Regions from separate parts of the Vibrio sp. TBV020 genome, predicted to be linked through region 1. Evidence: predicted binding sites of a transcription regulator. Region 1 holds the regulator's gene; the other holds the start of a gene.
The links. Region 1 encodes MetJ, which represses methionine synthesis genes. Its sites were predicted from a motif close to TTAGACNTNTANANGTCTAA; they were not measured.
Positions count from the first base shown of each region.

Region 2: a site for MetJ is predicted at 2,973-2,992, ahead of metN (methionine ABC transporter ATP-binding protein MetN). Genes of this name have one in related genera too.

Region 1 is NZ_JBEEAQ010000003.1:3,291,208-3,302,733, reverse strand. It holds rRNA gene AAFX28_RS23185 (23S ribosomal RNA) at 1-28, shown strand, start outside; rRNA gene rrf (5S ribosomal RNA) at 111-226, shown strand; tRNA gene AAFX28_RS23175 (tRNA-Asp) at 258-334, shown strand; gene AAFX28_RS23170 (diguanylate cyclase) at 587-2,002, shown strand; gene glpX (class II fructose-bisphosphatase) at 2,059-3,066, opposite strand; gene zapB (cell division protein ZapB) at 3,379-3,621, shown strand; gene metF (methylenetetrahydrofolate reductase) at 3,741-4,631, opposite strand; gene AAFX28_RS23150 (bifunctional aspartate kinase/homoserine dehydrogenase II) at 4,853-7,264, opposite strand; gene AAFX28_RS23145 (O-succinylhomoserine (thiol)-lyase) at 7,264-8,430, opposite strand; gene metJ (met regulon transcriptional regulator MetJ) at 8,650-8,970, shown strand; gene AAFX28_RS23135 (malic enzyme-like NAD(P)-binding protein) at 9,079-10,356, opposite strand; gene rpmE (50S ribosomal protein L31) at 10,615-10,833, opposite strand; gene priA (primosomal protein N') at 11,115-11,526, shown strand, end outside.
Region 2 is NZ_JBEEAQ010000003.1:2,737,476-2,749,001, forward strand. It holds gene treB (PTS trehalose transporter subunit IIBC) at 1-611, opposite strand, end outside; gene treR (trehalose operon repressor TreR) at 803-1,750, opposite strand; gene AAFX28_RS20535 (MliC family protein) at 1,817-2,164, opposite strand; gene gmhB (D-glycero-beta-D-manno-heptose 1,7-bisphosphate 7-phosphatase) at 2,212-2,763, opposite strand; gene metN (methionine ABC transporter ATP-binding protein MetN) at 3,092-4,126, shown strand; gene AAFX28_RS20550 (methionine ABC transporter permease) at 4,116-4,793, shown strand; gene AAFX28_RS20555 (MetQ/NlpA family lipoprotein) at 4,836-5,645, shown strand; gene AAFX28_RS20560 (cytochrome b) at 5,723-6,247, opposite strand; gene AAFX28_RS20565 (AbgT family transporter) at 6,420-8,006, opposite strand; gene ykgO (type B 50S ribosomal protein L36) at 8,385-8,510, opposite strand; gene AAFX28_RS20575 (type B 50S ribosomal protein L31) at 8,511-8,771, opposite strand; gene tsaA (tRNA (N6-threonylcarbamoyladenosine(37)-N6)-methyltransferase TrmO) at 8,891-9,586, shown strand; gene AAFX28_RS20585 (proline--tRNA ligase) at 9,699-11,414, shown strand.

The DNA.
Region 1 (11,526 bases):
GTACTAATTGCCCGTGAGGCTTAACCATACAACACCCAAAGGGTTTTGATGGACTCAAAGAAAGAACATTGAATGTGTAAGAACTCCAGCTTTTCAAATTAAAGAATTTGCTTGGCGACCATAGCGATTTGGACCCACCTGATTCCATGCCGAACTCAGAAGTGAAACGAATTAGCGCCGATGGTAGTGTGGGGCTTCCCCATGTGAGAGTAGGACATCGCCAGGCTTTAAATTTAGACTTTAAGTCTAACCAGTGCGGAGCGGTAGTTCAGTTGGTTAGAATACCGGCCTGTCACGCCGGGGGTCGCGGGTTCGAGTCCCGTCCGCTCCGCCACTTATTTAGAAAGCCTAGTCTTATGACTAGGCTTTCGTCGTTTTAAAAGCCCGTTGCTCTCGCAACGGGCTTTTTGCGTTTATAAGGCTTACAAGTTATCTGTTTCTCATATACTTCATGATGAATATAAATAGCAAAAGTATATCATTCTGTTAAAATGCGCACTCTTCTCAACGTAGTGAAAGTAACGTGACAACGACTTATGAGATAGGATTTAAGAAAACTTTTGCATGGATAACAGCAACGTTTGTTCTGTTTATAGCATTACTTATTATTGATTCGGCTGAAGAGTCAAAATTTGAGTACCTTCAAGAAAAACTAAGGGTCGAGCAATCATTGGAAGAGTTGACCCAAGTGGTTAACGCGCTTGAATACAACATCACAGCTCTATATCCACTTCATAATGAAGAGTACGTGCTTCCACATACTATCAACTTATCAGGTATCACTTGTAATTTTAGTGGTGTCAGTAGTGATGGCGAAGATTACGATTTCTTGTTCTCTGGCCCAACAGAGATGTGCGATGTTAACTCTGAGCTTTATAAAGAAGCTTACCGACGCCTCTTCATCGCGCCATCAATGGCTTATTTTTCAAAGTCGATTGAGTCTATCTCGGCTATCTACTTCTTATCTAAAGACAAGTTCATCATCTCTTCACCACAAGAGTTTGCCCAAGCAATCAAGGGAGACACGTTTGATAGTGTTGTTTTGAATCGTCCTTATTGGATTAACACGGTACGTCACGGATTAACCCAGCAGCAAGAGCGAGTCGTATATACAGGAGACTACGAAGACTACATGACAGGTCTCAAAGTGGTGACGATCACGAAAGGTGTCTATGTAGATGGCGAGTTCAAAGGCGTTCTAGCGATAGATACCTATTTAGAGAGTCTATTGCATGACAAGCTCTCTGGTTATCGTTTGTCGGCGACTCCTGGACCGAACTTAAAGGATCTGGTTAGCTTTACTTTCTCTGCTCCTGTTTATATTCATGGTGAGCACTCAGGGCTCTATTTGAATGTCGATGAGCCCAAACGGGTTCATATTATCCATATTATTAACCATGAACAGAGTCAGCTAATGATTCTGCTCTTTGCGTATGCACTAGCAATTGCATTCATTTGGTATCGATACACTCAAGCAACTCAGTCAACGTTGAAAGAACTTGCTATGCGAGACCCATTGACAGGGTTAAGCAACCGTAGAGGGTTTGAAGATCGTCTAAAGGCTCAAGATGAACTGCGCTTTCTAGGCTTAGGTGTATTTGATATTGATGACTTTAAGCGAGTCAACGACCAATTCGGCCATGAGGTTGGTGACCAAGTGATCGATCATATTGGCTCGTTGATCACGGATAGTTTGAGGCAATGCGATATTGTTGCTCGGTTTGGTGGTGAAGAGTTTGTTGTCGCTGTTACTGGAGAGTCGAACGAATTGATTTCTTCGATATTCGAACGTATTCAACGTGACGTTAGCTTGCAAGGCTATCGCTTAAAAAGTGGTGAAAGGATTGATGTAACGGTGTCAGGCGGCGTTCAAATCTATGCGACTCACCACTTCGACAATCTGCGTCACCTGTGGAGTAGTCAAGGGATAAGGAAAGCAGACGAACTGCTTTATCAAGCTAAGATCTCCGGTAAGAATCAAGTTTGTATTGATACAGATTAACTAAAAAAGGTCAGTAAGCTACTGACCTTTTTTGTACTTAGAACATTATTGATGAATTAAAGAATGATATCTCTAACTTCAGGATCTTTACGTTCTAGGTAATGTGTTGATTTAATACGACGAATCGTACGACAACGGCCACGGATTAATAGAGTTTCAGTCGTTGCAATATTACCTTGGCGAGAGATACCATCTAGTAAATCACCCTTAGTAATACCTGTTGCTGAGAAAACAACATTGTCACTACGTGCCATATCTTCCATCGTTAGAACGACATTAGCTTTTACGCCCATTTCTTCACAACGTTTAAGCTCCGCAGCACCGTAAATTCGGTTTTCTTCACTATCACCTTTTACTTCGTGACGAGATAGAAGCTGACCATGCATATCACCATCTAGTGCACGAATGACAGCAGCAGATACTACACCTTCTGGAGCGCCACCGATGCAGTACATTGCATCCACTTCGCTATCAGGCATACAAGTTAAGATTGAAGCAGCAACGTCACCATCAGGCACAGCAAATACACGTACACCCATTGCTTGCATTTCTGCAATAACCTTGTCATGGCGAGGTTTTGCTAACGTGATAACAACTAGGGTATCTAATGTTTTATTTAGCGCTTTAGCGATGTTTTCTAAGTTCTCTTTTAGTGGTTTATTTAGGTCGATACAACCTTTTGCACCCGGACCGACAACCAGCTTTTCCATGTACATATCTGGCGCTTTAAGGAAACTTCCTTTCTCTCCGGCTGCAAGAACAGCAAGCGCGTTTGACTGGCCCATTGCCGTCATTCGAGTGCCTTCAATTGGATCGACTGCGATATCGACTTCGTCACCACCAATGCCAACGTTCTCGCCAATGTAAAGCATCGGAGCATCATCGATCTCGCCTTCACCAATTACGATCTCTCCGCTGATCTCTGTTTTGTTGAGTAGGGTGCGCATGACTTCCACTGCTGCACCATCAGCTGCATTTTTATCGCCTCGGCCAAGCCACTTGTAACCAGCTAGTGCTGCGCCTTCGGTAACTCGAGAAAATGCCATTGCTAAATCGCGTTTCATGATGACTCCAAAATTAAAGGAAAGAGAAAAATAAAAACGGGCGAATTTTAGCATATCAAGAAGGAAACGTTTGCTTTTTTAATTGAACGACCATTGAACTGCATCAATCTATCGAGTTAAATTGGTCATTGAGATCAACGAGCTCCCTAGATGTAAGGCTATTGTCAATTTGCGCTGTTTTTTTGACCGAATGGTGCAAAATATCAAATATAGGGAGTGTTTATCAGCTCTCGGCTGAGTAGAATGGAACAAAATAGGTTTTGGTACATCAGTGGCCAAAACCCTTATCCGAATAAATATAGGTAGGCTAAGATGTCTTTTGAAGTACTAGAACAACTAGAAACTAAAATCCAAACTGCAGTAGATACTATTGCCCTTCTACAAATGGAAGTTGAAGAGCTTAAAGAAGAAAAAGAGAAGCTAGCTACTGAAGCTAACGAGTTACGTGCAAATCGCGAAGAGCTAGAACAGAAAGCTCAACAGATGCAGCAAGAGCACACAGCATGGCAAGAGCGCATCCGTAACCTACTAGGCAAAATGGATGAAGTAGAGTAATTATTACTCTGCCTAACTCAGATTGAAAAGCTGGACATAATGTTCAGCTTTTTTGCTTTTTATAGAAGAAAAATAGCCGATGAAGGCATCGGCTATTTCTTGGATTTTTGAGGGTGGTATTAAGCTGAAGGGCGAACACCAAGTGTGTGACACAGTGCGTAGGTCATCTCTGCACGGTTTAGTGTATAGAAGTGGAAATCTTTAACACCTTCGCGGCTAAGAGTTCGAACCATGTCGATTGCTTGGCTAGCTCCAACTAACTGGCGTGTTGTTGGGTCGTCATCTAACCCTTCAAACTGTTGAGCCATCCATCCCGGAACCTTTACATTGTTCATCGCAGCGAAGCGAGAGGCTTGCTTAAAGTTCGAAACAGGGAGGATACCTGGGACGATTTCTACATCAATACCTGCTGCGACACTGCGGTCACGAAAACGCAGGTAGCTCTCTACATCGAAGAAGAACTGAGTGATTGCACGGTTGGCGCCAGCATCAACTTTGCGTTTTAGGTTTAGCAGGTCAGACTGAGCGCTCTTTGCTTCAGGGTGAACTTCAGGGAAAGCAGCAACAGAGATATCGAAGTCATGACGCTCTTTTAGCAGAGTGACAAGGTCAGATGCGTACATTTCTGGAGCACCACCACCAGGTGGAATGTCACCACGCAGAGCAACAATGCTTTGGATTCCGTTTGCCCAGTAGTCATCAGCGATTTGGATTAGTTCTTCACGCGAAGCATCTATACATGTCAGGTGCGGTGCCGCGACTAGACCCGTTTGGTCTTTAATCTCTTTGATGATGGAATGAGTTCTGTCTCGTTCTCCAGAGTTGGCTCCGTAAGTAACAGAGACAAATTTAGGTTTTAGAGTTTTTAGACGATGTACTGAGTTCCACAGTGTCTCTTCCATTTTTTCACTGCTTGGTGGAAAAAACTCAAATGATACGTTGATATTGTCAGACAGTTCAGCGATATTCTGATTTAAAGCGTCAATATGACTGGCGTGCGTGTATCCCATCTTACTCTCCCTGTGGCCATCAGTGCCGAAAAACTCAAAAATCCAAATCGACGTTTAGACGTCTATATGTCTACAGAATGTATTGAATACGATTTAATGTCAACCGTACTATTATGAATTTTTTTCAAGTTAATTATTAGCTAAGTTCAAGTTTGGTTGAAAGGGATTCATGCAGAGGATAGAGAGGAAGATAGGCGCAGTACTCACTGCGCCTACAGAGCTTAAAGTAAGCTAGAAAGGAAGTTTAAGTCTGATTGAATAGCGCCAGCGGTAACTTCTCTACCTGCCCCTGGGCCACGAATGACTAATGGATTGTCCTTGTACCACTTACTCTCGATGGCGAAGATGTTGTCACATGGCAATAAGTTAGCTAAAGCGTGTTCTTTATTTAGCGCTTCTACGCCAACTGTTGCAGTGCCATTCTTTTCTAGACGTGCGACATATCTTAGTACCTTATCGTCGCGCTGAGCCTTTTCTAGGCGCTCTGCGAGTAACTCACTCAGTAGTTGGCTCTTGTCTAAGAATTCATCTAAAGAAACGTCAGCCAGTTCTGCAGGTACTAAACTCTCCACTTTGACTGCTTCTGGCTCTAAAGACAGTCCAGATTCACGCGCTAAGATCACTAGCTTACGCATTACGTCTGAGCCATCTAAATCACTACGAGGGTCAGGTTCTGTTAGGCCTTGTTGCCAAGCTAAGTCGACAAGCTCAGCAAATGGGATGCTGCCATCATATTGTTGGAATAGCCAAGATAGAGTGCCAGAGAAGATTCCTGATAGTGCGATGATGTCATCACCACTTTTTCGTAGGTCACGTACAGTGTGGTTGATTGGAAGTCCTGCACCAACAGTGGCATTGTACAACCAATGACGATTGATCTTAGCAAATGCATCTTGCACTTGGTGGTAGTATTCACTGGATGCTGAACCGGCAACTTTATTAGCTGATATTAGATGCATGCCTTGTTCGGCAATTTCAAGATAGCGGCCTGCTAAAGTTTGGCTTGCGGTCACATCAAGTACAACGACATCGTCATAACCTTGTAGCGCACCTAATCTTTCAATCCAGTTACTACCTTCGTGGCTAACAGACTCTTCATCAAAGTGCGCAGCTACTTTCGTCGCATCAATGCCTTTTGAATCGAACCAATACGTTTGGCTATCTACCACAGCGACTAGCTCGAAATTCATACCATGGCGTTTTTCTAGTTCATTTTTTTGCTCAGTGAAAAGCTCGATCCAGCTAGAACCAATATTACCTTTGCCACATAGAGCGATTGCGACACGTTTTTGAGCCTGGAAAAGCTGACTGTGAATCGACTTAACTAGTGGGTTTGTGTCGGTTGTACGCAAAACCGCGACTAAGCTGAGACGCGATAGTGACTCTGAGATAAATTCGATAGGAGCATTTTTCAGTTGCTGGTAGAAACCGTAACAGTGATTCGCATTAGTCGTGACGCCCGCACCAACGGCAGCGACCATTGAGTAACCTTCTTTTAGCTTAATTTCAGCTTCGATAGCGGCGTCCTGCAGATGTTCTAGTGCACCACCGGCAATTTCGGCAGTGTAAGCTAAACGCAGACAGTGTTGATCTGGTTGAGTTTCATAAGTCAGTGGCTCTAGCTGAGCACGTTTTAGGCTTGTTAGTACCTCATTTTCTACACGCTGGAAGTCATGGCCAGAAGCGAAGTTCAGCTCTATCAATAGTACTTCATCAAGTGAAGAAATAATTTTCGCGCCGCGTCCAGAAGCTAGTACTCGTTCAATACGTGTCGATCCTGATTCAGGTTGGTAGCTGCAACGTAAATGCAGATCCATAGTGCTTTGCGCAACAGGCTGTAAAGTTCTGCTGTGAAGTACTGGTGCCGCTAAGCGTGCAAGCTCACTCGCTTCATCTAAACGGAGTAGTGGTAATAAACAAGCGTCAGAGACCAAACGAGGGTCGGCACTGTAAACGCCCGCTACGTCACTCCATATCGTCACTTGGCTTGCTTCTGCCAATGCACCAATAACAGTTGCGGAGTAGTCAGAACCGTTACGACCTAGTAGAACCGTATGGCCTTGACTATCTTGAGCCATAAAGCCAGTGATCACGATGCGGTGATGTGAATGCTGTGCGAGAACTTCTTTAATGAGCGGATAAGAAGTACCGAAGTCTACTTCTGGTTGCGTGCCTGCTTCGGCGCGAAGAAATGCTCGAGCATCTTGTGCTACCGCAGGCAATTCACTTTGATTAAGAAGGGCTGAGAGCAAGCGAGAAGACCACATTTCACCGTGACCTAAAACGGCTGCTTTCTCTGCCTCAGTCAATGGTGAGGTGAGTTCTCCTAAAGTACTGAACTCATCACGAAGCGTCGCCAATAGTTTGGTTTTTTCTTCACCATCTAACAGTTCTTCTACTAATCCAATTTGAAATTGGCGCAGTGCTTGAAGCTCTTCATGCGCAATACGGCCATCTTTGGTAAGTGCCTCTAGAAATTCGATCAGACGGTTTGTTGTTTTACCTGCGGCCGAAACAACAATCAGATCATCAGGTTTAGAGTACTCTTTTAATATTCCAACTACTCGGCGGTAGCACTCTGGGTCTGCTAAGCTGCTGCCACCAAACTTATGTAGCTGACGAACAATAGACATTAGAAGGCCTCCTTAGCTTTAGCAAAGGCCTGCTCTAAATCATCAATCAGGTCATCGGCATCTTCTAGGCCTACAGATAAGCGTAGTAACTGCTGTGAAACGCCTGCTTCAGCAAGTGCTTCTTCACCCATTGCTCGGTGTGTCATCGATGCAGGGTGACAAATAAGGCTTTCTACACCACCAAGAGATTCAGCCAGAGAGAACAGTGCCAGTTCGCCAACAAAAAACTTCAACTGATCGAAGCTACCAGCAAACTCAAAGCTAAGCATAGAGCCGAAACCAGATTGCTGTTTCTTGGCAATCTCATGGCCAGGATGGTCTGGTAAGCTCGGGTGGTAGATGTTGCCGACCAGTTCTTGAGTCTGCAAGAAATCTAAGATCTTACTTGAGCTCTCTTCATGTACCTTCATACGAGCACCAAGTGTACGAATACCACGTAGGGTCATATAGCTGTCAAACGGTGTTCCCGTTGCGCCAATACAGTTCCCCCACCAGGCTAGCTCTTCAGCGTGCTGTTCCGATTTAGTAATGACCACACCACCAATGACATCTGAATGACCATTGATGTACTTGGTTGTGGAATGAATTACAAAGTCAGCACCTAGCTCTAAAGGCTTTTGGAACACCGGTGTCAAAAAGGTATTGTCGACAGCGACTAGAGCGCCAACTTGCTTGGCTTTTTCACATACATCTGCAATATCAACGACGCGCACTAATGGGTTGGATGGAGTCTCTAAAAGAATCAATTTTGGCTTTTTGGCAATCGCGGCTGCAAATGCTTGTTCATCGGATTGATCAACAAACTCGACCTTGAAATCACCTTTATTCGCTCGCGTATTGAATAGACGGTAGGTACCGCCATAGCAGTCATGCGGTGCTACGATAAGATCGTCAGGACCTAAAAATGTAGAGACCCAAAGATTAAGAGCTGAAGTACCACAGTTAGTGACCACTGCTCCTTTACCTGATTCTAGTTCGAATAGAGCGGTTTCAAGCAAACCACGGTTAGGGTTACCTGAGCGGGTATAGTCGTATTTTGGTACTTCACCAAAAGCTGGGAAGCCATAGTTGGTCGATAGGTAGATTGGTGGAACAACTGCGTGATGCTGAGTGTCAGACTCGATACCAGTACGTACCGCGATTGTGGCTGGTTTGCGGGTGTTCATAAGTGTTTCCTTTCGAACTTTAGTGACTTCTAGTAGGGAATACGCTATACCTGTCTGTTGTTAGATATATGTTATTCCAATTCCATATCTGTTCACTTTACTTGTCATTTTTGTGGCCGTCAACACTTCTAGACGTCTATATGTCTTTGCTTATGGCCATAAATCCCGCTAAAATTGCGCTTTCTAATTTCAAACATAAATATTTACAAAAGGTGCGCAATGGCAGATTGGAATGGCGAATACATAAGCCCATATGCTGAACATGGAAAGAAAAGCGAACAAGTAAAGAAGATTACGGTTTCTATTCCATTGAAAGTATTGAAGGTATTGACTGATGAACGCACGCGTCGTCAGATTAATAACCTACGCCACGCAACCAATAGTGAGCTACTGTGTGAAGCATTTCTCCATGCCTACACTGGCCAACCATTGCCGACGGATGAAGATTTACGTAAAGATCGCCCAGACGATATTCCTGCAGAAGTGAAAAAACTGATGACAGAGATGGGTATTGAGTTCGAAGCATTTGACGAAGAATAATAAAAACCACAAGCACCTTAGTTTTTCGCTGTGAGCCAATACTGAATAGATACAAAAAAACCGCTGTCCATTGGAGAGCGGTTTTTTATTATCCGTGATTAAAGCGGATTAGCTTGCCATGTAGTTCTCTGGCATTTCGATACGAGCAACACCTGAATCAACCGCTGCTTGAGCTACTGCTTTTGCTACACGCGGAAGTAAACGTGAATCCATTGGCTTAGGAATGATGTAACCAGGGCCAAATGATAGTGATTCAACACCTGCTGCAGCAAGAACTTCAGCTGGTACTTCTTCTTTAGCTAGCTGACGAATCGCATCAACCGCTGCTAGTTTCATTTCGTCATTGATTTCACTTGCGCGAACGTCTAGTGCACCACGGAAAATGAATGGGAAACAAAGTACGTTGTTTACTTGGTTAGGGTAGTCACTACGGCCTGTACCCATAATAAGATCATCACGAACTTCATGAGCAAGCTCTGGCTTGATTTCTGGATCAGGGTTTGAACATGCGAATACAACAGGCTTGTCTGCCATTAGTTTTAGCGCTTCTGGTGACAGTAGATTAGGACCAGATACACCTAGGAACAGATCAGCACCTTCAATCACGTCTTCTAGTGTGCGCTTATCTGTGTTGTTGGCGAACAGTTGTTTGTATTCGTTTAGATCGTCACGACGAGTGTGAATAACGCCCTTACGGTCAAGCATGTAGATTTTTTCACGCATTGCGCCACATTTGATCAGTAGCTCCATACATGCAACCGCTGCAGCACCCGCGCCAAGACAAACAATAGTCGCTTCTTCTAGTTTTTTACCTTGCAGCTCAATTGCGTTAAGCATGCCTGCAGCAGTAACGATCGCAGTACCGTGTTGGTCATCATGGAATACTGGTACGTCACAGCGTTCAATAAGTTGCTTTTCAATTTCAAAACAGTCTGGTGCTTTGATGTCTTCAAGGTTAATACCACCGAATGTGTCGGCGATGTTTGCTACGGTATCAACAAACTCTTCGATTGTGCGGTGTTTAACTTCAATATCAATCGAGTCTAGGCCTGCAAAACGTTTAAATAGAAGAGATTTACCTTCCATTACTGGTTTTGACGCTAGAGGGCCTAAGTTACCTAAACCAAGAATCGCGGTGCCGTTAGAGATAACCGCAACCATATTTCCTTTAGAAGTGTATTTGTAAACGTTATCGGCGTTTTGCGCGATTTCACGTACAGGTTCTGCCACGCCAGGGCTGTATGCTAGTGCGAGATCTTTTGCTGTTTCAGCTGGAGTAGTTAGTGCAACTGCAATTTTTCCTGGGGTAGGATAAGCATGGTAGTCCAGTGCTTGTTGGCGGAATTGTTCTTCAGGGGATAGTTCTTGGCGATTGTCATCTGACATGGGTGTAGGTACTCGTTAATAATTATAAATGAAAGGGGGAAATCCATTTTAGAGTAACTAAGTCAAGCTGCATAGGTCAGAATGCGAGCTAAAGCAATAAAATGCGGTAAATGACTGGAGATAAGACCAGATGAATAGAGATATGGCTAGCGAATACGAAATTTAGTAATAGATTACTCTGTAAAATACCAAGTTATTCGGTACCCGATAACAAAAAAGGACGCCTGAGCGTCCTTTTTAGATTCGGTTAAGCAGAAATTACTTCTTGCTTGATAGAGCACCGAAACGCTTGTTAAAGCGATCAACACGGCCGCCTGTATCAACGATACGTTGCTTACCAGTGTAGAATGGGTGACATTTGTCACATACGTCTAGGTGGATAGACTCTTTAGCTAGAGTTGAGTTGAACTCAAAAGAGTTGCCACAAGAACAAGTTGCTTTAACTGCTTTGTATTCTGGGTGGATACCAGCTTTCATGGGAGAACCTCTAAATAGGCCGTGTCGCTATCCGAATCTAAGCCGGACACCACACGTAGTTAATAAAAAATACTCTTGGATACCGCTGCAATAAAGCGAGCCATATCTCTAAGGCGCGATATAGTAATGAATACGCGCGTCTGGATCAACCAATTTGAAGATAAAGTTGCTACTTTTTTAGCCGTTGTTGTTTTCCTTCTGTTATTCGGCCTCCCTTTCCACTGAAACGCTTTTCCCTTAGACTAAATACCGTTTCCTTCCAGTGAGCTCTATTGCCAACTATGCGACCTTTAATAGCCCGAGTAGCACTACCGGTGCCGCTTGATAAGCAGTTTGATTACCAGATTCCTAGCCACCTCTTTCCAGTGATAGGTGGGCGAGTGTCTGTGCCTTTTGGGCGTCAAACATTAGTGGGTATTGTTACTGCGTTTGCCAATGAATCTGAGTTTAGCTTGGATAAATTGAAACCGATTAAGCAAGTGCTGGATAGCCAACCGGTATGGCCAGAAAAGCTCTATTCTTTGCTTTTATGGTGTAGTCAGTTTTACCAGTATCCGTTAGGCGACACTCTATTAAATGCGATGCCGAGCGCTCTTCGTAAAGGTAAGGCTGCAGACTTTGCTTCGTTGGTAGAATGGCAATTGACGGCTGGTGGCCGAGACCAATTAATGCAAGGCTTTGGGCGGGCAGTAA
Region 2 (11,526 bases), 550 kb from region 1:
GCGTTCATCAGCTGGGGTGATACCAATGTGACACCCAGAGTAATACCAAGAATTGGCGTACCACCAAGTTTCTTAACGGTAGACCAACATACACCTACAGGAAGGAAGAAAAAGATCGCTTCACCAATCAACCACAAGAAACTATGTACCGTTGCCCAGAACTGGCTAATTTCAGTGAGTGACTGTCCATCAAACATCTTGATGTCGCCGATGACATTGCGGAAACCTAGAATCAAACCACCGGTAATGATAGCTGGAAGTAGCGGTACAAAAATTTCAGCAAGATGGGAAATACCGCGTTCCAAAACATTCATATTCTGGCGAGCCGCTTGTTTTGCTTCGTCTTTTGACGCTTCGCTTTGGCCAGATAGTTCAATCAACACCTTATAAACTTCGTCGACTTCAGTACCCACAACCACCTGGAACTGACCCGCATTAGTAAAGCACCCCTTGACTAGCGGCAACGCTTCTAGCGCTTTCTCGTCTGCTTTATCGGTATCGTTCAGCACAAAGCGAAGGCGGGTTAGGCAGTGACTTACACTCGCGATATTGTCACGGCCACCGACCAACTCAATCAGACGCTCAACTTCTTGTTTCGCTATCTTACTCATATCCATGTCCACCCTAATTGGATTCTCATTCTGTTCAATTCAAACTGACTAGATGTTCTTAATTATACTTATGGGAACATTCCCACTTATGGATATTATATTGTCAGATCTAATTTTGAATAAAAATGGGAACAGTCCCATTAATTGAATAAGATCACAGTATAATTTTAAATCAGTTTGGAAATAATGGTTTAGAGCGCGAGTGGCTCTTGAGTGATGTGTACTTGCTCAATCTCACCATTAATCTGAGAGATCAACAAGTTAGCAGCCTTTTCACCTGCCAATGCGTAGCCAGGATCAATGCTAAATACTTTGGGGAACAAGAACGACAGCAGTTCATTGCCACCAACACCAGTTACAACAACATCTTCTCGATTCAGCTCTTGTAGCCTCTTGATTACGCCCAGAGCAAGTGTATCGCTGGCACAAACAATCGCCTCTGTTTGCTCAGTAAGAACATTATCGACGAGCAAATAGGCACTTTCATGGTTCAACTGTCCTGTTTGATATTGCGGCTGAACCTCATGGCTATCACACCAACCTAAATACGCTTCTAAGCGTAATTTACCAGTAGTTTTGTCACTTGGATCAACACCAATAAAGCCAATATTATTGAGTTCTTTTTCCTTCAAAAAGGTCAAAGCTTTTGTAATCACTTGGGTGTTGTCGTAGTTAATTGAAGAGACTTTATCGGTGTCCATTGCAATGACCACAGTGCGATTTTGCCAGCTGTCTAGCTTATCAATATCAAAGTCACTGAAACCGAATACGATCACACCATCCACATTGCGCTTTTTAAGAACATCAAGATGCTCGTTGGTTTTAATACGATCAAACTGGCTCTCCATGATGACAACATCATAGCCCGAGCGATAAAGCGTATTGAGCATGCTCCCCACCGCTTTATTCTCTGATGGAGAGTCTAAACGCGAGATAATCACCCCAACAACTTTCTGGCTACCACCCCGCATAGATTGTGCAGATTTAGAAGGAACATAACCTGATTCTTGGATTACACGCTCAACTTTCTCACGTGTTGCAGGCTTCACTTTTGGATCGTTAGTCAAAACACGAGACACCGTTGATTTACCAACGCCAGACAGCTTAGCGATATCAAGAATGGTTAATTTTTTGCTCATAGATATTTAGAATGCTTGTAGGAGTGATAGTGGCTGAAAGTCTATTCTCTCAGCCGGAATGGTCTATTATTCTTCAGTCATACAGTTCTTGTAAATGACACGGCCCAACTCCAATCGAGCTTCATTGCCTTTTGTGAAAAGCGTCACTGGATTAATCGTTTCAGAAGTTCCATCATCAAGAATGTACTTAGAGCCCGAGCCCGAACGCACTCTTGCTAAGCGGTAGTCATTCTCAGGTAAACGTAATAACGCTTTAGGTTCATTCGGCATATACGCGACCTTAAAGCTCTTATCGTCTTGGCAGGCGTAGTTTTTAAACTCACCTTGGTAGGCACTTTTCTCTTCAACGGCGCTGTATGAACAACCGACTAAACTGACACCAATCACAGCCATAAGCAATGAACGATACTTCATAGAAACCTCCAGACAAAACAAAGGCCGCACGAAGCGACCCTATAACGTTACTGATTTAGATATGTAGGAACATCTTTGATGCTATCAAGAACTACGGAAGCGATAGATTCGCCTTTTTCAGTCACAGGCTTACCTGTGCGAACAAGAATTTTTGTTCCCACGCCAGCAGCCTCAGCCGCCATCAAGTCTTCTGCTTTATCGCCAACCATTACTGAGTTAGCCATATCGATTTTCAAGAAATCACGTGCAGAGATGAACATGCCTGGTTTTGGCTTACGGCAATCACAATCTTCTTTATACTTACCTTGGCCATGTTCTGGGTGGTGAGGACAGTAATAGAAACCGTCAAACTCAACGCCATTGTCGACGAAGTTCCAATCCATCCATTGCGTTAAATCTAGGAAACGGTCTTCGCTAAATTTACCACGGGCGATCCCTGACTGGTTAGTGACTAAGACAAGTTGATAACCCATCTCTTTCAGTGCCTTTGTCGCTTCAAACACGCCATCAATAAACTCAAAGTCGTGCTCATCATGTACATAGCCATGATCAACGTTGATCACGCCGTCACGATCTAAAAAGACTGCTGGTTTCGCCAAAATATGCTTCTCGTAATTTACTTTATATAAAGAAGATTATACCCAAGTCGTTGCAATATGCCATCTTCATGAGGTGTGCTAACCACGCCCTTTATTAATATAAAACTTTTATTAAACGAGGTTATCCACTCGAAGTCATGGCCGCTCTCTTGTATGACTTATCACTAGAATCTCTATCTAATGACAAATTGATTAGGCTAAAAATACGTTTAGACGTCTAGACGTAAAAATATCTATTGACACTTTTCGCCCAAACCCATAGCATCCTCTACTAAATGAGATATAGTTCAAAATAATCTACTGCTCCTAATCTGAAACGAGTTTCTCGATGATTGAAATTAATCAAGTAAACAAGGTGTTCTATCAAGGCAATAAGGAAATTCATGCCCTGAAAGAGATCAACCTACACATCCCACAGGGAAATATTTTTGGTGTTATTGGCTCATCAGGAGCAGGGAAAAGTACGCTTATTCGTTGTGTGAACATGCTAGAAGCGCCGACTACGGGCTCTATCATTGTTGATGGCGTTGACTTAACTAAGCTATCAAAGTCGGAACTGTGTGAAGCTCGCCGTAACATCGGCATGATATTCCAACACTTTAACCTACTTTCTTCGCGCACTGTCTTTGATAACGTAGCACTCCCTTTAGAGCTTGCGGGTGCAGATAAAGAACGCATTACAACGAAAGTAACCGAGCTACTCAAACTGGTTGGTTTAGCAGACAAACATGAAAGCTACCCATCAAACCTGAGTGGTGGCCAGAAGCAACGTGTGGCAATTGCCCGCGCTCTAGCATCAGACCCAAAAGTTCTGTTGTGTGATGAAGCGACCAGCGCACTGGATCCAGCAACCACTCAATCAATCCTTGAGCTGTTGAAAGAGATCAATCGCAAACTAAACATCACGATTCTATTGATTACGCACGAAATGGATGTAGTAAAGAGTATCTGTCACGAAGTTGCCATCATTGGTGGTGGCGAGCTGGTTGAGAAAGGTACCGTTGGTGAAATCTTTGCTCATCCAAAAACAGATCTGGCGCATGAGTTCATCCGTTCGACATTGGATCTGTCAATTCCAGAAGATTATCAAGTACGACTACAGCAAACACGTGTTGAAGGTAGCTATCCATTAGTACGCCTTGAATTTACAGGGGCAACTGTTGACGCTCCGCTGATGACGCAAATTGCGCGTAAGTTCAACATTGATGTCAGCATTCTAAGTTCAGACCTAGACTACGCTGGCGGTGTTAAGTTCGGCATGATGGTCGCAGAGCTATTTGGTAACGAGCAAGATGACAATGCAGCGATTGAATTCCTGCGTGAGCACAATGTAAAAGTAGAGGTGCTAGGTTATGTCCTTTAATGAAATTTCACAGTGGTTAAGCCTAAATAGCAATCTTCTACTTGGTGCAACTTGGGAAACACTCTACATGGTCGCTGTTGCCGGTATCGTGGGCTTTGCGGTTGGTATCCCTTTAGGTGTGATTCTGCACACAACCAAAAAAGGCGGGTTGCTGGAAAATACGAAGCTTAACGGCATTCTTGGCGCAGTAGTCAACGTAGGTCGTTCTGTACCTTTCCTAGTATTAATGGTCGCAATTATTCCAGTGACTAAGCTTTTGGTTGGCACATTTATTGGTACGACTGCGGCTATTGTCCCACTGACAATTGGCGCTATTCCATTTGTTGCTCGTCTAATTGAAGGTGCTTTATTAGAAGTTCCAACTGGCTTAGTCGAAGCCGCTCAATCTATGGGCGCAACGCCAATGCAAATTATTTCTAAGGTTCTGCTTCCTGAAGCAATGCCTACGATTGTTAACTCAGTAACAATCACATTAGTCACCCTAGTTAGCTACTCAGCTATGGCTGGTACTGTTGGTGGTGGCGGTCTAGGTGACGTCGCAATACGTTATGGATTCCATCGTTATGATGTTGTCATCATGGCCGTGACTGTCGTAATGCTGATTGTACTTGTACAAATTATTCAATCTATTGGTGATGCGATTGTCCGTCGCGTGGATCACCGCTAAAAATATAACAAATTCACAGATTTTATTTATAAGGAGATAGTGATGAAATTCAGTCTTAAAGGTCTTTTGACTATCGCAGCAGCAGCGTCTGCTCTTGTTCTAGCAGGTTGTGGCGAAAAAGAAGCTGACACTAGCAAAGTGAAAGTGGGTGTAATGGCTGGTGCAGAAGCACAAGTTGCTGAAGTTGCAGCTAAAGTGGCTAAAGAGAAATTCGGCCTAGAGGTAGAACTAGTTACATTTACTGACTACGTAACGCCGAACGCAGCACTGGATGACGGTTCTATCGACATCAACGCATTCCAGCACAAGCCATACCTAGATCAACAAGTTGCTGATCGTGGTTACAAGCTAACTATCGCTGGCAACACGTTCGTATACCCTATTGCAGGTTACTCTAAGCAAGTTAAATCGGTTGATGAAATCCAAGACGGTGCACGTATCGCAGTGCCAAACGATCCAACAAACCTAGGTCGCTCTCTACTACTTCTAGAGCAACAAGGTCTTCTAAAACTACGTGAAGGTGCTGGTCTTCTAGCGACAGTTCGTGACATCGTTGAGAACCCGAAAAACATCACTATCGTTGAGCTTGATGCTGCACAACTTCCTCGCTCTCTTGATGATGTTGCTCTATCTGTAATCAACACGACTTACGCTAGCTCTATCAACCTAACTCCACAAAAAGATGGCGTATTTGTTGAAGACAAAGAGTCTCCGTATGTAAACCTAATCGTTTCTCGTGAAGAAAACGCAACAGCTGAAAACGTAACTAACTTCGTTAAAGCTTACCAAACTGAAGAAGTTTACACTGCTGCATCAGAAATCTTCCAAGGTGGTGTTGTTAAGGGTTGGTAATCACTTACTACTCTATATAAACACTAAGGGCTGACGTTAATACGTCAGCCCTTTTTCGTTCCAGGATTGGTAAGTGATTACTTACCAAACATACGACTCAACGTGCCATCCTTGTCCATCACTTGGTGCTTAATGGCTGCGCCAACATGTAAAGCTAGGGCAATAATAATAAGGTTGACGCTCAATCCATGCACTGCGCCACCAAGAGAGCCAAGCCACTCAATTTCTTCACCCGAAGCAATAAGCGTTAACCCAAACACATCAACTGTGCGCCCACTACCCACACTCATTGCAATACCCGATAGCGGCATTGCCAATGTTGCAAGCAGCAGCACAATATGAATCGCTTTTGCGCCTAATTCTTGCGTTCTTGTTAGCTTCGCAACACTTGTGATCTGACCTTCAAATAGACGCCAAGCCAATCTAGCTGCTGCGACTACCAAGACAATCAGACCCAATGATTTATGGGTTCCCAACAATTCAAACTTTTCAGGACTTCGCTCCAACCCTTCTACATAAATACCCAGGGCAAACACTGCAATAAATGCTAGTCCGGTTAACCAATGCAGAGCAATTGTTGGCTTTGACAATGACTTACTCATATTGACCTTCCTATTGAGTCATTTTGTTGTAAATATGGAAATCATTATCATTTCAACCTGTGTAAATTTCTATCAGGCGAAGCGTAAAGTAATGTAAATTGTAGGGTTATTATTTCTGACATAAAAAAACCAGAGCCGTAGCTCTGGTTTCTTAATTCAAAGTATCTATCGATTAAGGCGTGTAGTACGTCGCCGCACCAGGGCCTACTGGTAGACCGAAGATAAATACCCAAATGTAGAATAGTACACTCCAACCTACGATAAAGCAGATTGAGTAAGGTAGCATGGTCGCGATTAGCGTACCGATACCTAGGTTCTTCATGTAACGAGTAGCTACAGCAAGGATAAGACCGAAGTAGCTCATCATTGGAGTAATGATGTTTGTCGTTGAGTCACCGATACGGTAAGCAGCCTGAATTGTTTCAGGAGCGTAGCCAACTAGCATCAGCATTGGAACAAAGATAGGCGCTGTAACTGCCCACTGAGCAGACGCTGAACCGATCATCAGGTTGATGAAACCACACATTAGGATGAATGCGAAGAACAGCATTGGACCTGTTAGGCCGATTTCCTGTAGGAAGCTTGCGCCAGCAACAGCAAATACTTGACCGAAGTTAGTCCACTTGAAGAACGCAACAAACTGAGCAGCAAAGAATACAAGTACGATGTACATGCCCATTGAAGACATAGACTTCGCCATTGCATCAATCACATCACGGTCAGTTTTCATTGAACCGGTAACTTTACCGTAAACAAAACCTGGGACTGCGAAGAATACGAAGATGAACGCAACGATACTCTTAAGGAACGGAGAACCCGCTACCGTACCTGTTGCTGAACGCAGTACGCCGTCTTCAGGAACGATTGTCCAAGCAAGAAGTGCTGAAACAGCAACAACTGCAAGACCCGCTAGCTTAAGACCTTTCTTCTCTAGGTCAGTAAGTTTACCCATTGAGTCGTTAGACAGATCTTCAGACGCTTCTTCGTCGTTGTATTTACCAAGTTTTGGCTCAACAATTTTTTCAGTAACAAATGCACCAGTAATCGCAATGAAGAAAGTTGAAACAAACATGAAGTACCAGTTTGCTTCTGGACCAACTGTGTAAGATGGGTCAATCATTTGCGCTGCTGTTTCTGTAATACCAGAAAGCAGTGGATCAACAGTACCGATTAGAAGGTTTGCAGAGTAACCACCAGATACACCAGCAAACGCTGCAGCAAGACCCGCAAGAGGGTGACGACCTAGTGAGTGGAATAGCATCGCTGCTAATGGGATAAGCACTACGTAGCCAAGCTCTGACGCAGTATTTGAGATGATACCTGCAAATACAACCGTAACTGTAACCATACGCTTAGATGCGCCCATTACCATGCCGCGCATCGCAGCTGATAGAAGGCCTGAGTGTTCAGCGATCGCAACACCTAGCATTGCTACTAGAACCGTACCTAGCGGAGCAAAACCTACGAAGTTTTTAACAAGATTTGTAACGATAAGCTGTAAGCCTTCAGCATTTAATAGACTTACAACGTGGATCATGCCGTCAGCAGCACGACCTTTAGCACCTTCTGGACGAGGATCCATTACTGATACTTCAAAGTAACCAGCGATGCCTGAAGTGATTAGAATCGCAACACAGAAGATTGCAAAAAGAGTGATCGGATGGGGTAAAAGATTCCCCAAATACTCAACGCCATCGAGAAAACGAGTAAATAAAGGTTTCTTTGGCGAGTTGTTTTTTATTGAAGCAGATGAACTCATCTGTTCCCTCCTTGTAGTTATTCCTGTGCAATTGTGACAAAAATGTTCCAAATGCCAGCGCAGGGTACTCGACAAAAGAGTCAATTAGAAATGCAAAATGTTACAAAGTGTGTAATAAATCATATTATTTAACGTCATTTGAACAATAAATTAGCAAATATCACCAAATTATATACCAAAAGCAGATTTATAATTCATATAAACACATTCATACTGTTAATATTTGCGTTGCTAACTCTCTGATTCAACGAGAGTGAAAATTCACTCTCCGCAGACAATTAAGTCACCTCGTGAATATGAGGCTAATAATTTCTAATCGACGAACTCAACTACAAGAAGAGAAACGTTTTTGAGTTGGTGTTACATCCCATTTACAGTTTATTTTTGTACCGCTTTAAACCTCGGGTTGGTTTTACAGATCACGTAAAGGCGCCCTCTCCTTTTTACGATTTGGCAATCAGGATGTCGGCTTTTTGCACTTTTTAGAGATTTAACGACTTTCATTTATTCCTCTCCTTTCGAAAACTGAGCAAAGCGGCGGTTGAAGTTAGCCACACGTCCTTCTTTTTGAATCACGCGCTGTTTACCTGTGTAGTAAGGATGCGACTTCGAGGATACCTCGACGGTGAAATATGGGTAGGTTTTGCCATCTTTCCATTCTATGGTTCGGTCTGTTTGTAGCGTTGAACCAATAACAAAATACTCATCGATACTGGTATCGTGAAACACCACTTGGCGATATTCAGGGTGTATGTTGGCTTTCATATTTCTCTCCTTGCTCAAGTTGATACGTTATAACATTGCAATTAATAATCATTATCAAAAAGAAACGCAAGCAATTTTGTGATATTTTTCTTCTAGATTGATAGTAAAGAGTGGCAAATATGTACTCCATTGAGCCTATTGGCTTCGTAGAATCACCTTATAAAGAGAAGTTTGCTGTTCCTCGCCAGCCAAGATTGGTCTCAGCAGCGACATCCCGCGTTCGCTTAACAGGCGCAGCAAATTGCCCTGAAGCGGTACGAGGCATCGAACAGTTTAGTCATGTGTGGCTACTTTTCTTGTTTGATCAGAATTTGACAGCAGGTTGGAAACCAACGGTTCGTCCCCCTCGCTTAGGAGGAAATGATCGTGTCGGTGTACTGGCTTCTCGTTCTACATTTAGACCAAACGGAATTGGTATGTCTGCTGTTGAGTTAAAAGGCGTAACAAAAGAAGGCGACCAAGTTTATCTGGAATTGGGCAATGTCGATTTGGTCAATCAAACTCCGATTGTCGATATTAAGCCTTATATCCCTTATACCGACGCCATTGAAGATGCGATTGGGGGATATGCCGAGCTTGAGCCTGAAACAGCGCAAGTCACCTTCTCTGAGTTAGCTCAAGCAGTACTTAAAACGCGCAAAGAAGGGGTAATGGAGAGTAAGGTGATTGAGCAAGTCTTAGCGCAAGATCCTCGCCCTGCCTATAAGAAAAACAAGACCGATAATAAAGAGTATGCGGTCAACTTGTTCGACTTAAACGTAAAATTCACGGTTGAAGGCAATTTCGTCACGGTTACGTCGATCGAATGCTTTTGACAAAGCCAATTGGCTGATATTATAGACGGCTTAGAAAATTTCCCTGTATTGGGATTTCATACTCCTGTCCATTCTGGCTTGAGTATTCAACTTTAATAAACGGATAAATTTAATGCGTACCAGTAATTATCTTCTTTCTACTCTGAAGGAGACTCCAAACGACGCAGAAGTAGTAAGCCACCAGCTTATGCTACGTGCAGGTATGATCCGTAAGCTAGCTTCAGGTCTTTACACCTGGCTACCTACTGGTCTACGTGTATTGCGTAAAGTCGAAAACATCGTTCGTCAAGAGATCGACAATGCAGGTGCTGTCGAAACTCTGATGCCCGTTGTTCAGCCGTTTGAACTTTGGGAAGAGACAGGTCGTTCTGAAAAGATGGGCCCTGAGCTACTTCGCTTTACTGACCGTCATACTCGTCCGTTTGTTCTTAGCCCAACTGCTGAAGAGGTTATCACTAGCCTTGTTCGCAACGAAGTAAGCTCGTACAAACAGCTTCCACTTAATCTATACCAAATCCAGACTAAATTCCGTGATGAGCGCCGCCCACGTTTTGGCGTAATGCGTGCACGTGAATTCTGCATGATGGATGCATACAGCTTCGACATCGACAAAGCAGGTCTAGAGAAATCTTACCAAGCGATGCACGATGCATACTGTAAAGCATTCGATCGTATGGGCCTTGAGTACCGTCCAGTACTTGCTGATTCTGGTGCTATCGGTGGTAGCGGTTCTCAAGAGTTCCACGTACTTGCTGAAAGTGGCGAAGATCTGATCGCATTCTCTACAGAGTCTGATTACGCAGCAAATATCGAAAAAGCGGAAGCAGCAGCTCCAACAGGTGAACGTGCTGAGCCAACTCAAGAGATGACTCTAGTTGACACGCCAAACGCGAAAACAATCGCTGAACTCGTAGAGCAGTTCGATCTACCAATCGAAAAAACGGTTAAGACTCTATTCGTTAAAGCTTCTGATGAAGTAGATGCCGACATCATTGCACTTATCGTTCGTGGTGATCACGAGCTAAACGAAGTGAAAGCAGAAAACCTTCCTCAAGTAGCATCTCCTCTTGAGATGGCAACTGAAGAAGAAATTCGTGCACTAATTGGAGCTGGTCCAGGTTCACTAGGTCCTGTAGGTCTTAAGCTTCCATTCATCGTAGACCGCACTGTTGCTCTAATGAGTGACTTTGGCGCAGGTGCTAACGTTGATGACAAACACTACTTCGGTATTAACTGGGGTCGTGACGTTGAACTAGGCCAAATTGAAGACCTACGTAACGTAGTAGAAGGCGATCTAAGCCCATGTGGTAAAGGTACACTTCAGCTTAAGCGTGGTATCGAAGTGGGTCACATCTTCCAACTAGGTAACGTTTACTCGCAAGCGATGAACTGTGGCGTACTTGGCCCTGACGGTAAGAACGTTATCCTAGAGATGGGTTGTTACGGTATCGGTGTTTCACGTGTTGTTGCTTCTGCAATCGAGCAGAACCACGACAAGTACGGCATCATTTGGCCAGACGCACTTGCACCTTTCCAAGTTGCAATCGTTCCAATGAACATGCACAAGTCTGAAGAAGTGAAAGAAGCGGCTGAGAAGCTATACGCTGAACTGACAGCAATGGGTATCGAAGTACTATTCGATGACCGTAAAGAACGCCCAGGCGTAATGTTCTCAGATATGGAGCTTATCGGTGTTCCTCACACTATCGTGATTGGCGATCGTTCAATGAAAGAAGGTAACTTCGAGTATAAGAACCGCCGTGAAGGTACTAAAGAGGCCGTAGCGATGGCTGATATCATTGAGCACGTTAAATCTAAGTTTGCTTAATTGCTTATCACATTAGATAGACAAAGGCCGATGTTTAAAACATCGGCCTTTTTGTTTTTGCCTTCTGACCGAGTGGCGAATGACGCACTGGCAAACATAGTAGTTTTGTCAT